DNA from 2 places in the Nocardia arthritidis genome. Region 1 is predicted to be linked to the other one. Evidence: riboswitches for the same ligand, from Rfam matches in the RefSeq annotation. Region 1 holds a riboswitch; the other holds the start of a gene.
The links. A riboswitch is a leader RNA that binds a small molecule or an ion and turns the genes downstream of it on or off. The one in region 1 is predicted to bind thiamine pyrophosphate.
Positions count from the first base shown of each region.

Region 1 (8,176 bases):
GGCTCAACGTGCCGATCGTCGTGCTGACGGTCGGGCTCGGCGTCTGGCTGCTTCCGGAATACCGTGCGCCGCAATCGGGTTCGCTCGACTGGTGCAGTGCGCTGCTGTCCATCGCCGGAATCGTCGGCCTCGCATGGGGACTCAAACATATTGCGAAAGGGGTTGCCGGACCGGTCGATTGGCTCGTCTTCGGGCTCGCCCTGGTGTTGCTCGCCTGGTTCGCGCGCAGGCAGCTCACCGCCGCCGATCCGCTGCTCGACGTGCGCCTGTTCCGCAACGGACCCTTCCTCGCCGCCGCCGTATCCACCCTGCTCGCCATGCTCGCCATCGGCGCCGCGCTCTTCCTGATCTCGCTGTGGCTGCAATACATCAACGGCTGCACCCCGGCTCAGGCCGGTCTGCGCACCCTGCCCTCGGCCGTCACCCTGCTGCTCGCATCCCTGGCCACCCCCGCCCTCATGCATCGCCTCGGCGTCCGCGCCGTCCTCGCCATCGGGCTCGGCGCGCTCGCGCTCGGCTTCCTGATCCTGGCGCTCAGCCCGGAGCCGACCACGTATCCCGTTGTGGCCCTTGTCCTCGCGGCCTTCGGCCTCGGCGACGGCCTCGCCGTGACCGCCGCGGCCGCGGTACTCGTCGCCGCCGTGCCGCCCGAGCGCGCGGGGCAGGCGGGTGCGGTCTCGGAAACCAATTACGAACTCGGCATCGGCCTCGGCGTCGCGCTGCTCGGCGGCCTGCACGGCCGAATCTTCACGGCAAATATGACCGGACTACCGCTGTCCGGCAAGGACTTCGACGAGGCCACCGGCTCGGTCGGTGGTGCCATCGATGTCGCGGCCCGACTCGACAACGTCACCGGCACCCACGTCATCGATACCGCGACCCATGCCTTCGACACGGCACTGACCACCACCTCATACGTCTCGGCCGCAATTGTCGCCGTGGTCGCCGTCGTTGCGGTTCGCCTGGTGCCCAAGGGATTTCGCGTTACCGGCGTTGGGCACTGATGCGCAGCTCGCGCAGTGCCTCGGCGGCCGGGCTGCCCGGTTCCGCCGTATAGATGACGATCCGATGGTCGTGGCCGGGCACGGATAACGTCTGCGCGTCGAGTTCGACCGCGCCGACATCCGGATGTTCGAACCGTTTCCAGATCGTCGCAGGGGGAGCCACTTCGTGTGCGGCCCAACCATTTCGGAAGTCGATATCGCGGGTGGAAAGCCACTCGATCAGCTCCGGGATCCGCGGGTCGTTCGGATACCGCACCGCCGCGGCCCGCAATTCGGCGACCGCCTGCCGGACGAACCGCGCCGCGCCGTCCCGGCCGCCGCACGACACCCGCTCCCTTCGGGAGCCGAATGCGATCCGCAAGAGGTTGCGCTCTGCGTCGAAATCGTCGAATAACTTGGCGGCCAATGCATTCCATGCAAGTACGTCATAGCGAACGTTCTGCACGTACGCGGGCGCCTCGGTGAGCCGTTCCAGCATCAGCAGCACCCCGGCCGGTACCTCGTCGTCGGGTACACCGGGACGGCTCGGTTCGTGACCGGCGAGCTGGGTGAGGTAGCGCTGTTCATCGGGCCCGAGCCGCAGCACCCCGGCGAGCGCGGTGAGCACCTGCGGCGACGGCCGGGGCGCCCGTGCCTGCTCCAGCCGCTCGTAGTAGTTGGCCGAGATATCGGCCAACCAGGCCACCTCCTCGCGGCGCAGCCCCGGAGTTCGTCTGCGCCGTTTCGGATCCGGGTGCAACCCGACGTCATCCGGACGCAACCCCGCGCGACGACGGCGCAGGAAGTCGGCGAGCGCGTGCTTGTCCATATCGTCGAGTCTGCCGAAACCCACCCGAACCGAGCCACGGATCAATGATCCGGGGCTACACCGGCAGTTCCGCGCGACGGTCGGCCTCGGCCAGTCTCGATTCATGACCGAAGGCGCACGCGAGTTATTCGAAAGAGGCCTGAACCTGTTGCTGGCCAAGGACATGCGACGATTCGTCGAACTCTTCGCCGTCGACGCGGAGCTGGAATTGCCGTTCGCGGTCGCGGGCACACCCGGACGGCTGCGTGGTCGCGCACAGCTGCACGACTATCTGGCCGACTATCCGGAACGGCTGGATATCCACGAGTTTCCGGCGGTCGTCGTGCACGAAACCACCGATCCGGCAACGATTATCGTGGAATTCACCGCCAGCGGAACGACCGTGCGCACCGGCGAGCGGTACGAACTCGCCTACATCGCGGTGATCCGGGCCCGCGACGGCGCGATCGTCGGCTGGCGCGATTACTGGAGTCCGGTCGCGGGCGCCATCGCCACCGGAACCCTGCCCGAACTGTTGGACGCGCTGCGCTCGAACGACGAAACGGACGGTGCGGCATGACCGGACCGGTCCTCGTCACGGGCGCGACCGGCAATACCGGCCGCCCGGTCACCGCGGGTCTGCGCGCCGCGGGCGTCCCGGTTCGTACGGCTACGCGCGGCCAGATACGCGCCGAATCGGGCGGGGAACACGTGCATTTCGACTGGGCCGATCCCGCGACCTATCGACCGGCGCTGAGCGGCGTCGAACGGGTCTACCTCGTCGCGCCGATAGGCATGCCGAATCCGGCGAAACCGATCGATCATTTTCTGAGCGCCGCGCGTGCGGCGGGCGTGCGGCGCGTGGTGTTCCTCAGCTCCGACGTCATTCCACCCGGCGCGCCTGGGTTGGATCACGCGCGCCGCGCGGTATGCCGGATGGCGGAATGGGCGGTGCTGCGACCGTCGTGGTTCATGCAGAACTTCATCGTGCCGACGCATCCGATGGCCGCCGGGCTGCGTACCCGGTCCGAGCTGATCAGCGCCACCGGGGGTCGCGGTATCGGCTTCGTCGACGCCGCCGATATCGCCGCCGTCGGCGTGCGCGCGCTGCTCGACGATGCCGCGCCGAACCGGGAGTACGTGATCACGGGACCGGAGGCCCTGTCCTACGACGACATCGCCCGCCTGCTCAACCGATCGCTCGCCCCGCCGCGCCCGGTCCGGCATATCGACTCGACCCCCGGCGAACTGGCCGAGCACCTCACCGCTCATGGCGTGCCGCCGGAGATGGCCACGGTGCTCGCCGGGGCCGAGCGGCTCATCGCTGCGGGCGCCGAGGACCGGGTGACCACGACGGTCGCCCGGGTCACCGGCCGTATGCCACGTTCCTTCGGCGAATTCATCGCGATCCACCGCGACCGAATCGCACTGCCGGGACCGCGCGACCGATGAGTTCCGGTGCGCCGCGGAGTCTTACCGGACGGAACTACGAATCCGGGAGGACCCAATGCAGAAGATCGTTACCAACCTGTGGTTCGACGACAATGCCGAGGAGGCGGTGGAGTTTTACTGCTCTCTGTTCGAGGACTCGAAAGTGCTTGCGGTGCAACGGTATACCGAGGCCGGTCCGGGAGCGCCGGGTACCGTGATGGTGGTGGATTTCGAGCTGAACGGGCAGCATTTCATTGCGATCAACGGTGGGAGCGCGATGCAGTACACGTATGCGATGTCGCTGCTGGTGAACTGCGCGAACCAGGACGAGGTCGACCGACTGTGGGCGGCGCTGACCGCCGACGGCGGGCGCGAGGACCAATGCGGTTGGCTGTTCGACAAGCACGGGGTGCCCTGGCAGATCTGGCCGACCGAATGCACCGAACTCCTGATGAGCCCGGACCAGGCGGCGGCCACCCGGGCGACGAAGGCGATGTTCGGGATGAAGAAGATTTCGATCGAGGGGATGCGGGAGGCGTTCCGGGCGGCCTGACGCGCTGTCGGAACCGCCGAGGTGAACACCGGTGTAGATCGCGCGGGATCGGAGAATCGTCCGATCTCCGCGCGGTGTCGCCGCAGGGGCGGGTAAGGTCGGCCGGGTCAATTGAACAAGCCAACGGGGGCTCGCACCAGCGGGCTGAGAGGACGGCTGATGGGCCGTCGACCGTATGAACCTGACCGGGTAATGCCGGCGTAGGGAGGATCATCATGGGCACACCTGTCGATTCCGTCACCACCGGACCCATCGAGGGCAGTGTCAAGCACTACCTGGAGGTCGACGATCTGCGCATTCCGGTGCGCCGGATCAACCTGACCAACGGCGAGCACTTCGATGTCTACGACACCTCCGGTCCGTACACCGATGACAGCGCGGTGATCGACGTCGAGGCCGGGCTGCCGAAGCTGCGCGACGGCTGGACGAAGCCCGAGATCGACGGCCCGCGAACCCAACTCGCGTGGGCGCGGCAGGGCATCACCACCCCCGAAATGCGTTTCATCGCCGCGCGCGAAGGGGTTTCGCCGGACCTGGTGCGCGAGGAGGTCGCCGCGGGCCGCGCGGTGATCCCGGCGAACCACCGCCACCCGGAGCTGGAGCCGACCATCATCGGCAAGAAGTTCCTGGTGAAAATCAATGCGAACATCGGCAATTCGGCCGTGTCCTCCTCGATCGCCGAGGAGGTCGAGAAGATGGTGTGGGCCACCCGCTGGGGCGCCGACACCATCATGGACCTCTCGACCGGTAAGAACATCCACGAGACCCGCGAGTGGATCCTGCGCAACTCGCCGGTCCCGGTGGGCACCGTGCCGATCTATCAGGCGCTGGAGAAGGTCGGCGGCGATCCGACCAAACTCACCTGGGAGATCTACCGCGACACCGTGATCGAGCAGTGCGAGCAGGGCGTCGACTACATGACGGTGCACGCGGGCGTGCTGCTGCGCTATATCCCGTTGACCGCCAAGCGAGTTACCGGAATCGTCTCGCGCGGTGGTTCCATCATGGCCGCGTGGTGTCTGGCGCATCACCGAGAGTCGTTCCTGTACACCAACTTTGCCGAACTCTGCGAGATCCTGGCGAAGTACGATGTCACCTTCTCGCTCGGCGACGGCTTGCGTCCCGGTTCCATCGCCGACGCCAACGACGAGGCGCAGTTCGCCGAGCTGCGTACCCTCGGCGAGTTGACGAAGATCGCGAAATCCCATGGCGTGCAGGTGATGATCGAGGGGCCGGGCCACATCCCGATGCACAAGATCGTGGAGAACGTGCGGCTGGAGGAGGAGCTGTGCGAGGAGGCGCCGTTCTATACCCTCGGCCCGCTCGCCACCGATATCGCACCGGCCTACGATCACATCACCTCGGCGATCGGTGCGTCGATCATCGCGCAGGCGGGCACCGCGATGCTCTGCTACGTGACGCCCAAGGAGCATCTCGGCCTGCCCAACCGTGACGACGTAAAGGTCGGCGTGATCACCTACAAAATCGCCGCACACGCCGCCGATCTGGCCAAGGGACATCCGCACGCGCAGGACCGGGACAACGAATTGTCCAAGGCGCGCTTCGAATTCCGCTGGCGCGACCAGTTCGCGCTGTCGCTGGATCCGGACACCGCCCGGGAATATCACGACGAGACACTGCCCGCCGAACCGGCGAAGACGGCGCATTTCTGCTCGATGTGCGGGCCGAAGTTCTGTTCGATGCGGATCTCGGCCGATGTGCGCGAGTACGCCGAGCGCAACGGGCTCACCGATGCCGCCGCCATCGAGGCCGGAATGGCCGAGAAATCCGCGGAATTCGCGGATGCCGGCGGCAAGGTCTACCTGCCGGTGGTTTCCTGACGCCCGACCCGGTGGCGCAAGGTCGTTGTGCGCCACCGGTTTCCGTGCATCAGTAGGACTGTAGTTCCAGCAGCGTGCCGTTCGGGTCGCGCAGATGTGCGGCCCGCAGGTTCGGACCCCACTGCGGCCGGTCGGTCGGTGCGACCACCTCGGTGCCGCCGTGCGCGAGGCAGTGGGCGAATGCCGCGTCGACATCGGCCACCCGCAGCACCAGCATCGCGGTGTCCTGCGCCGGTGCCGGGTGTGTCGGCAAGTCCGTCGTGCCTGCCGTCGCGGCCATGGTCGCGCGGTCGTAGAGCACGAGAATCGCCTGGTCGTCGACGTCCCAGTTGGCGTATGGGCCCGCGGCGGTGCCCTTGATCAGTTTCGCGCCTGCCAGTTCCGGCAGCACCGCCGCGTAGAAGTCGAAGCAGGCGGCGAAATCGTCGACGAGTAAGCGCGGATACAGCGCGTCCATAACCTTCTCCAAATAGTAGGTGTGAACCTATGATAGGTGAGTACCATAGAATGGGCCGATGGACAATGGCCGTGCGCTGCCGCCGAGCCTGCTCGGGCTCGACACCTACCTGCTCTCGCGCGTCGGAAAGGCCGCGCGGGCCGGCTTCGGCGATCGGCTCGCCGCGCGCGGATTGCGCCTGTGGCATATGGCCATCCTGGCGGCGCTGGCCGATTTCGGGCCGCATGCGCAACGAGATCTGGCGCAGCGCTTGGGAATTCATCCGAGCGATGTGGCAAAGGCGGTGGATGAACTCGAGGCTGCCGGGCAGGTCGAGCGGGCCCGCGACGCCGCGGACCGGCGGCGAATCACCGTGCGGATCACCAGATCCGGCCGCGCGGCGCTGCGGGCACTGGATGCGCAGGCGCGACAGGTCGGTGCGGAGATCCTGGCCCCGCTCGATACGGACGAGCGCGCATTGCTGGCGGATATGCTCCGCCGGGTGTTCGATCACGTCCATCCGGATACCGTGAGCGACTGACGAGATATCCCCAGTGCAGGCAGGCGCGGCGGCGGCCGGCCGACGGCAGAATCTGGTGCATGCGCGATGAGATAGTCCTCCGTAAGGCCGAACCCGCCGACTACGACACCGTCATCCGAGTGGTCGACGAGTGGTGGGGCCGGCCGCTGTCCGCATCCCTCCCGCGGCTGTTCCTCGATCATTTCGCCGACACGAGTTCGATCGCCGAATCCGGCGGTGCCCTCGCCGGATTCCTGATCGGCTTTTTCTCGCCGAGCGTGAAGTCGACGGCCTACATCCAATTCATCGGCATCCATCCCGAGCACCGCGGCGGCGGGCTGGCCCGGGAACTCTACGAGCGATTCTTCGATATGGCCCGCGCCGACGGCCGGACCATCGTGCGGGCGATCACCTCCCCGGTGAACACCGGCTCGATCAACTTCCATCGCAAGATGGGCTTCACGGTCGCCGGTCCCATCCAGGATTACAACGGTCCCGAGCGCCACATGATGACCTTCGAACGAAATATAGAGCGGCCCTGACGAATTGGTGGCTTCATACCGACGGGCGCGGTGGAGACAGTCCCACCGCGCCCTACGTAATTCGAATGCTCAGGCCGCCGCCTTCGTCGATTGTGCCGCGGCAGTGGGTCCGCTGGATGCCTTGCCGCGCAACGGAACCTCCTTCAGCAACAGTGAAATCACGAATCCGGCAACGCAGATCAATGTCGCGCCGAGGAATACCGTGCCGGTGCCCGACGCGAAGGCCGACAGATAGCCGTGCCCTTCAGCGGGACTGTGTCCCCGCATCGCGCGGGTGAACATCGAGCCGAACGCGGCGACGGCGAGTGAGCCGCCCAACGTGCGGAACAGCATCATCAGTCCGGATGTCGCGCCGATATGCGCGATATCGACGCTGTTCTGGGCGACCGCGGTGGTGAGCTGGAGTGAGCAGCCCATTCCGGTGCCGATCACCACCATGGCCAATCCCGTTGTCAGCCTGCCGGTATCGGCATCGACGAAGGCCAGCAGCGCGGTGCCCGCCGTGCACAGCGCGCCGCCGAGGACGATGAACACCTTGTACTTGCCGCTGGCACTCATCCGCTTGCCGACGATCTGCGAGACGATGGGCAGCGGAAGCATCATGGGCAGCAACAGCAATCCCGAACTCGATGCCGAAACACCCTGCACCGTCTGCTGGAACAGCGGCAGATACAGCACGCCGACGAAGGTCAGCACCCCGCCGACCAGTGCGATGGTCGAGGCGATCGTCAGATTGCGGCTGCGGAACAATCCGAGCGGGATCACCGGGTCGGCCGCCCGCCGCTCGACGAGCAGGAATGCCGCGAGCGCGACCGCCGCCACCGCGGCGAGCCCGAGAATCTGTGCCGAGAGCCACGGGTATTCGATATCGCCCCACGTCGCGATCAGCACCAGCGCGGCGATGAAGACGGAGAGCAGGGCGATGCCCGCGTAGTCGATACGAACCTGCTTGCGCACCATCGGAATTCGTAACTGATACGCCAGCCAGCCGAGGGCGAACAGGCCGAGCGGGATATTGATGTAGAACGCCCAGCGCCAATCGAGTTGATCGGTGATGACGCC
Region 1 covers NZ_CP046172.1:9,350,095-9,358,270, reverse strand. Annotated here, with positions in the region: gene F5544_RS42590 (MFS transporter) at 1-1,004, shown strand, start outside; gene F5544_RS42585 (helix-turn-helix transcriptional regulator) at 985-1,812, opposite strand; gene F5544_RS42580 (nuclear transport factor 2 family protein) at 1,916-2,371, shown strand; gene F5544_RS42575 (NAD(P)H-binding protein) at 2,368-3,243, shown strand; gene F5544_RS42570 (VOC family protein) at 3,299-3,775, shown strand; TPP riboswitch at 3,889-3,999, shown strand; gene thiC (phosphomethylpyrimidine synthase ThiC) at 3,991-5,616, shown strand; gene F5544_RS42560 (VOC family protein) at 5,666-6,073, opposite strand; gene F5544_RS42555 (MarR family winged helix-turn-helix transcriptional regulator) at 6,132-6,593, shown strand; gene F5544_RS42550 (GNAT family N-acetyltransferase) at 6,653-7,114, shown strand; gene F5544_RS42545 (MDR family MFS transporter) at 7,184-8,176, opposite strand, start outside.

Region 2 (8,176 bases), 2.4 Mb from region 1:
GATTCCTCGCGCGCCAGCGCCTCGCCGAACGGGCGCGGGCGCAGCTCGTACTTCTCCGAATCGAGGTATTCCTCGCTGCCGGGACGCACCGCCTGATGTTCGAACAGTTCGAAGCCGGAGTACACGCCCCAGGCGGGTGACAGGGTCGCGGCGAGCACCGCGCGGATGGCGAACATTCCGGGCCCGCCGTGCTGCAGGCTCTCGTGCAGGATGTCGGGCGTGTTCACGAAAAGGTTGGGCCGGGCCTCATCGGCCTTGTCCGCCAACTCTTTCCCGAATTCGGCCAGCTCACCCTTGCCGACCCGCCAGGTGAAATATGTGTAGGACTGGCTGAATCCGCGCCGGGCCAGGCCGTAGAGCCGGGCAGGGCGGGTGAACGCCTCGGACAGGAAGATCACGTCCGGATCGGTGGTGCGCACCTGCGCGATCAGCCATTCCCAGAAGTCGGCGGGTTTGGTGTGCGGGTTGTCGACGCGGAAGATCTTGACGCCCAACGCGATCCAATGCCGCACCAGATGCAGTACGGCCGCGTAGATGCCGTCAGGGTCGTTGTCGAAATTGATCGGGTAGATGTCCTGGTACTTCTTGGGCGGGTTCTCGGCGAAGGCGATGGTGCCGTCGGGCAGCGTGGTGAACCACTCCGGATGCGACCGCACCCACGGATGGTCGGGTGCGCACTGCAGGGCCAGGTCCAGCGCCACTTCGAGGCCGAGTTCGTTTGCGGTGGTGACGAATTCGACGAAATCCGGTTCGGTGCCGAGGGCCGGGTGGATGGCGTCGTGCCCGCCGTCGCGCGATCCGATGGCCCACGGCGAGCCGACATCGTCCGGTTCCGCGGTGAGGGAATTGTTGCGGCCCTTGCGGTTCACCTCGCCGATCGGGTGGATCGGCGGCAGGTAGACGACATCGAAGCCCATGGCGGCGATGCGCGACAGCTCCTTGGTCGCGGTGGCGAATGTGCCGTGGATCGGTTTGCCGTCCGCGTCCCGGCCGCCGGTGGAGCGCGGGAAGAATTCGTACCAGGAGCCGTAGAGCGCGCGATGCCGCTCGACGTACACGGTGTGCTGCGGGCCGCGGGTGATCATGTCGCGCAGCGGGGTCTCCCGCAGGATCTCCGCGACCTCCTCGGCGAAGGCGGGTGCGACCCGGGCGGGCAGCTGCTGCCCCTCGTCGCGCAGGGCGGCGGCGACGGCGCGCAGCCGCAGGAATTTCGTCTTCGGCAGGGCCAGCGCGGCGCGTTCGAAGAGTCGCGCGCCGATTTCGAGGTCGTTGGCCAGGTCGGCCGCGCTCTGGCCGACGGCCAGCTTCGCCTCGACCGCGGCTCGCCAGGTGGTGATCGGATCGCTCCAGCCCTCGACCCGGAAGATCCAGGCACCGGGCAGGTTGGGGATGAAGGTGGCGTTGAAGACGTCGGGTTCGAGATCCGGCATCATCCGGATCCGCGTCACCCTCGACGAACCCGGCGCGCGGACGGCCAGGGTGGCGGCCACCGCATCGTGGCCCTCGCGCCACACCACGGCGCGCACCGGGAAAACCTCGCCCACCACGGCCTTGGCCGGGTAGCCGCCGGGGATGGACGGGGCGGTGTCATCGATGGCGATGCGGCCGGTCACACCCTTCAACCTACCGGGTCATCCGGGAACGGTCCGGATTCGCCCCGCTCGGGGTCGGAGCTGTATCCGGTTTTGTGGGCCGCGGCCAGGTGATTTCCGGCCCGGGTCACCGGGCGTCGGATCAGCGGGCGTCGGCGGCGAGGCCGAGGCCGAGGGCCACCAGGATCGCGCCGAGCGCGCGTTCGACGCGCTGCCGGATGCCGGTGCGGCGCAACCAGGTTCCCGCGCGATCGGCGATCAACACGATGCCGACGCACCACGCGGTATCGATCACGAGCTGGACCACCGTCAGGGCGATGAGCGATTCGAGCATCGGACCGCTGGACGGCAGGAACTGCGGCAGGATCGTCAACCCGAACACCGCCGCCTTCGGGTTGGCCGCGATCGAGATGAGCGAGGCGCGGAAGGCCGCGCCCGGGGTGCGCCCCGCGGGCAGCAGATTCGTCATGCCGCCGCCGAATTCGCCGTCCTTGCGCGCGCCGCGCCAGGCTTGGATGCCGAGCCAGATCAGCACCACCGCACCGATGACGTGGATGGTGGTGTTGAGAAATCTGTTGGCGGTCAACAGGATCGATAGTCCGGCGCCGCCGGCGATGGTCCAGCCGAATACGCCGATCTCATTGCCTGCCACTGCGGCCAGGCCCGCCGTTCGTCCGTCGCGGATCGCCCGCTGTAGGAACAGCGCCGTCGCCGGGCCGGGGATGACGGCGAGTACGAGGCAGGCCAACGAGAATTGCGGGAGTACGTGAATCCAGTGCGGCATTCGCCGATGCTGCCACGTCGATGTGCCGCCGTGCCAGGGGTTTTACCAGGTAAGTGGCCTACCGGAATCGGTGCGAATTGGCCCTGTCCGCATCGCGGACGGCGGCATTACCGTCGCCGGGGTGACCGAAATTCGCGAACTACCCGAGGGGCAGACCAAACTCGCCGCGCAGGCCATGCTGGAGCTGCGGCCGCGCTGGGACACCGTCGACGCGCTGGTGGACCTGATCGATACGCGGCTGCGTCCGGCCGGATATCGGCTGGTGGGCGCGTTCGACGGGGTGGGCGACGCGGCGGTCGCCGCAGTCGGGTTCCGCGAGAACTGGGCAACGGCTTGGGGGCATACCGTGTACGTCGACGATCTGTCCACGCTGCCCGAGGCCCGCGGTCGCGGATACGCGGACATGCTGCTGCGTTGGGTCGAGGACGAGGCGCGGCGTCTCGGATGCGAAGGGCTGCACCTGGATTCGGGCGTCGGTGCCGACCGTGCGGCGGCGCATCGGCTGTATATGCGCCACCACCTGCGGATTTCGGCGCATCACTTCCAGGTTGAGCTGTAGCTGCTCACTCGCCCGATCACCCAGGCGGCCAGCATGGCGGCGAGGAAGGACAGCAGGGATGCGCTCATCCAAGGCTGTTTGGCGAAGTGGAGCAGGTCCTGGACGTGGATCCAGAATCTGGTCCACACACCGGCGTCGCCCGGGTTGATCAACTGGTAGACCGCGAAGCCCACGAGCCAGGCGAGGATCATGCCCCAGCGGGACGGCGCGTCGGCGGCGGTGTTCCAGGCGCCCTTGGCGCGCAGGAAGAAGTCGGCGACCAGTACACCGAGCAGTGGGACGAACACCGAACCGATCAGGCCGAGGAAGCCGAAGTAGTTCTCCATGTTCAGGCGCAGCGCGAGCAGTGTGATCAGCACGCCGAGGCCGATCGAGAGGATGCGCCGGTCGACCCTGGGCAGCAGATTCTGGATGGAGACCGCCGTCGAGTAGACGTTCGCGAACGACTGATCGGCCTCGCGGAATACGAAGACGAAGAAGAACAGCGCGCCGAGGGTGACGTCGAGGAACGGCTGGTATGCGCCGCCGTTGCCGGTCGCCAGCGCGAGCGCGAAGAGTCCGAGGGTGTAGGCGACGATCTGGGTGATCGCGTACGCACCGCTCGCCGCGCCGAACGCGGCCCCGGTGCCGCGTGAGTGCCGGGTGTAGTCGGCGGCCGCGGGCACCCACGAGATCGATACCGCCAGTGCGGCATCGGTCGCGACCCAGAACAGATTCCAGTCCACCCCGAACGGTCCGTTGCCCTTCGGGCCCGGATTGTCGGTCAGATCGGGCAGGCCAGCGCGGATGAACTGGATGTAGAACCAGATCAGCGCCAGCACGACGCCGACGGTCACGAATCGCCGCAGCATCCGGACCGAGCCGAGCGGCCAGATGGTCAGGATCGTGGTGAGCACTCCCGCGGCCACCACGTACAGCCAGTGCGGGCCGCCACCGAACAGTTCCTTCGCGGCATTTCCGATGACGATCAATTCGAATGTGCCCCAGCCGATCAACTGCGCGATATTCAGCAGGGTCGGCACATAGCTGAGCTTCGCGCCGAACAGTCCGCGTAGCAGCACCATCGCGGGCCGTCCGGTTTTCGCGCCGGGCACGGCGGCGAGGCCGAGCATCAGCCCGCCGAGCACCGTTCCCACGATCATCGCGAGAATGCCTGCCGCGATGGAGATTTGGGCCTTGCCGTCCTTATCGGGTGCGAGCACCGTGTACGCGCCGGAGAAGGCGAGCAGGCTGACCCCGAGGTTCGCCCAGAACGCGCTCTGATCCCAGAAGGAGAGCACCTTCGGCGTCGGCTCGTCGAGGGTCAGCGGTGCCTCGCGCCGCTCGTTCGCACGCACACTCGATACGGACATCGCCCATACTCCCTACGCCGGCATTACCCGGTCAGGTTCATGCGGTCGGCGAAGCGGTCGGGTCCGCCCTCTCAGCCCGGCCGTGCCCGAGCTCCCGCGTGGTTTGTTCGATCGAAATCGTAGTCCACCCGCGGTGCCCGCCGCGTCGGCCGCGCGGCGGGCGCGATCGACGCCGCATTGTGAGCGCGCGCCCGGCCTGAACGGACAATATCGGCGTTCGCGGCAGCGAAATGCCGCATTCACTGCGGAAATTGTCCATGCAGGCCGGATTCCGGTTGGCACGTCGGCCGCACCGGATAAGTGTTCAGGGCGAGGAAATGTCTCGTTAGGTCGGGATGTCCGGACCTGTCAAGCTCGATCAGAGGAGCTGACCCCGCCCCGTGTAAGGTTCGCACGGTGAAGGCATTAAGGCGTTTCACCGTCCGTGCCCATCTTCCTGAGCGTCTGGCGGCGTTGGGCGAGTTGTCAACTAATCTGCGGTGGTCGTGGCATTGGCCCACGCAGGATCTGTTCGCCGAGCTCGATCGGGAGCGGTGGGCGGAGTTGGGGCACGATCCGGTGCGGATGCTGGGGGAGGTGCCTGCCGCGCGATTGGATGAGCTGGCGGCGGACCCGGATTACGTCCGGCGGGTCGACGACGCGGCCGATGGACTGCGCGATTATCTGACCCGGCCGCGCTGGTTCCAGCGGCAGTTCGACGGTCAGGTGCGCGGAATCGCCTATTTCTCCATGGAATTCGGTGTCACCGAGGTGCTGCCGAACTACTCCGGCGGCCTCGGGATCCTGGCGGGCGATCATCTGAAATCGGCGTCCGATCTGGGTCTTCCGTTGATCGGTGTCGGATTGCTTTACCGCTCAGGATATTTCCGTCAGTCGCTGTCGGCGGACGGATGGCAGACCGAGCACTACCCGGCGCTCGACCCGCAGGGCCTGCCGCTGCGGCTGCTCACCGGCGAGGGTTCGCCGGTGCTCATCCACGTCGCCATGCCCGACCACCGGGTGCTGCGGGCTCGGGTGTGGATCGCGCAGGTCGGGCGAGTTCCGTTGCTGCTCTTGGATTCCGATATCGCCGAGAACGATCCGGAACTGCGACTGGTGACCGATCGCCTGTACGGCGGCGATCAGGAGCATCGGATCCGCCAGGAGATCCTGGCCGGTATCGGCGGTGTGCGCGCGGTGCGCGCGTACACCCGCGCCGCGGGCCTGCCCGATCCCGATGTATTCCATATGAACGAGGGTCACGCAGGCTTCCTCGGTGTCGAGCGGATCCGCGAATTCGTCGCGGGCGGACTGGATTTCGATACGGCACTGGCGGCGGTGCGGGCCGGAACGGTGTTCACGACGCATACCCCGGTGCCCGCGGGCATCGACCGCTTCCCGATGCCGATGGTGCGGCGCTATTTCGGTGGCGCGCACGGTGAAACCGAATCCGCCTTGCTGCCAGGGCTTTCCGTGGACCGGATCGTCGCGCTGGGGCGCGAGGCCGATCCTTCGGTGTTCAACATGGCGCATATGGGTCTGCGACTTGCCCAGCGCGCCAACGGCGTTTCCGAACTGCACGGCGAGGTGAGCCGCGCCATGTTCAACGGGCTGTGGCCGGGTTTCGACGCCGCCGAGGTGCCGATCGGTTCGGTGACCAACGGTGTGCACGCCCCGACCTGGGCCGCACGCGAATGGATCGACAAGGCGCGTGAACACATCGGTTCGGAGCTGGTCGAGGAGGCGCGCGGCTGGGAGCGGCTGCACGACGTCGACCTCGGCGAACTGTGGTCGACCCGGAATTCGCTGCGCGCCACCCTGGTTGCCGAGGTGCGCCGCCGGCTGCGCCGGTCATGGTTGCAGCGCGGCGCCGCCGAGGCCGAATTGGGTTGGGTGGACAGCGTTTTCGATCCCGAGGTGTTGACGGTCGGCTTCGCGCGCCGGGTGCCGACCTACAAGCGGTTGACGCTGATGCTGCGCGATCCGCAGCGGTTGCGTGCCCTGCTGCTCGATCCGGAGCGCCCTGTGCAGTTGGTGGTGGCGGGTAAGAGCCATCCCGCCGATGACGGCGGAAAGGCGCTGATACAGCAGGTGGTTCGGTTCGCCGACGATCCCGAGGTGCGGCACCGCATCGTCTTCCTGCCCGACTACGACATGTCGATGGCCCGCTTCCTGTACTGGGGTTGCGATGTGTGGCTGAACAATCCGCTGCGCCCGCTCGAGGCGTGTGGTACGTCGGGCATGAAGTCGGCGCTCAACGGCGGCCTCAACCTCTCCATCCGGGATGGTTGGTGGGACGAGATGTACGACGGCGAAAACGGTTGGGCCATACCGACCGCCGACGGCGTCGCCGATGAGCACCGCCGCGACGATCTCGAGGCGGCGGCGCTCTACGACCTGTTCGAACGCACCGTCGCACCGCGTTTCTACGACCGCGACGGGTCGGGGATGCCGGTGCGCTGGGTGGAGATGGTGCGCCACACGTTGGAGACGCTGGGGCCGAAGGTTTTGGCGTCCAGGATGGTTCGCGATTACGCCGTCGAGTACTACGCGCGGGCCGCGGCCGCGTTCCAGCGTGTCACCGCCGACGAGTTCGCCGCGGCGCGGGCCGCGGCCGAGTACCGGCGTCGCGTCGAATCCGCTTGGCCCGCGGTGAAGGTCATTCAGGTCGACAGCTCGGGTCTGCCCGATACGCCGATCATCGGCGCGCCGATGTCGCTGCAGGCCCGCATCGATCTGGGTGGTCTGCGCACCGAGGATGTCGCGGTGCACGCGGTGTTCGGCCGGGTCTCACCGTCCGACGAGCTCTCCGAGGTGACGACCATCCCGATGACGCATACCGGAACCGATTCCGGCACAGAGCTTTTCACGGTGCAGACGCCGGTTCCGCTGTCCGGCGCCGTCGGCTACACGGTCCGGGTGCTCCCGCACAACGAACTGCTCGCCTCCGACGCCGAACTCGGACTGATCGCCGCACCGAGCGCGTAATCCCTACGCACTGAGCTCCGGGAACGGCTGGATCGCAACCGGTTTCGCGTCAGCCGCTCACTTCGCGCTGAGCCGGACCAATCCCTTGGGATCCCATGGGAGCGGCCCGGTCGGAAAGCTGAAGCGCAGCAGGCGATGTGGGCTTGCGGCGTCGAAATGCAGTGTGAAGGCGGGCAGTAGACCGTGCACGACCTTGTCCAGCAGACCGCTGATATGCGCGAAGCTCGGCTTGGCGCGCACCTGCCAGGCGTCGAAGCGGCCCGCGGGCACCTCGACGGTGGTGCGTTTTTCCACCCTGACCTCGACGGGCCAGTGGATGGAGTAGCCGAGCCAGAGGTTGACGGTGGCCTTCGCGCCCTTGCGGAAATCGAGACCGCGGAAGGTGGTCATGCCGCCGAGCAGCGGCGTCAGCGGTGTGGGGAAGGGCTGGACCTTGCCGCCGAACTGGAGGTGCGAGGTGCCGGAGAAGTTGCCCTCCTCGCGGCTGACCACCACGTCGCGATGCCTGCTCTCGGCCCGGTACGTGATCGCGGAGAGGTTGCCGCCGGTGCGGTCGAAGGTCTGGGTGACGGTCATCGTGAACTCGTCGGGCAGGTCGACGGTGAGCACGCTGCGGTAGGTATCGGCGTCGTCGTGCTCGATCAGCGACGAGGCGCGGTACTCGGTCGGGTCGGAGCCGACGGTCGCCACGTACTGGGACAGCTCGCCCGCCTCGATGCCTGGATCGCGAAAAGTATTGGGCACCTTGACTTCCCCTCATCGGATTCGGTTGGTGCGCGGCCGCTGGAGTGCGCAATGCAACGGCGTCGTTTCGAAGCTAGATGAGCCTGTCTGGGATGGCTACCGTGACACTGGTCACGAACTGTCCGGTCGGTGCATGCGCCGGTTCTGGGATTCGGTGAATCGTCGGCTAACGTGCCTG
Region 2 covers NZ_CP046172.1:1,727,270-1,735,445, forward strand. Annotated here, with positions in the region: gene F5544_RS07695 (alpha-1,4-glucan--maltose-1-phosphate maltosyltransferase) at 1-1,613, opposite strand, end outside; gene F5544_RS07700 (LysE family translocator) at 1,735-2,376, opposite strand; gene F5544_RS07705 (GNAT family N-acetyltransferase) at 2,498-2,935, shown strand; gene F5544_RS07710 (purine-cytosine permease family protein) at 2,914-4,287, opposite strand; TPP riboswitch at 4,278-4,395, opposite strand; gene glgP (alpha-glucan family phosphorylase) at 4,684-7,254, shown strand; gene F5544_RS07720 (hypothetical protein) at 7,312-7,998, opposite strand.
Region 2: another riboswitch for thiamine pyrophosphate. It lies ahead of F5544_RS07710 (purine-cytosine permease family protein); the one in region 1 lies ahead of thiC (phosphomethylpyrimidine synthase ThiC).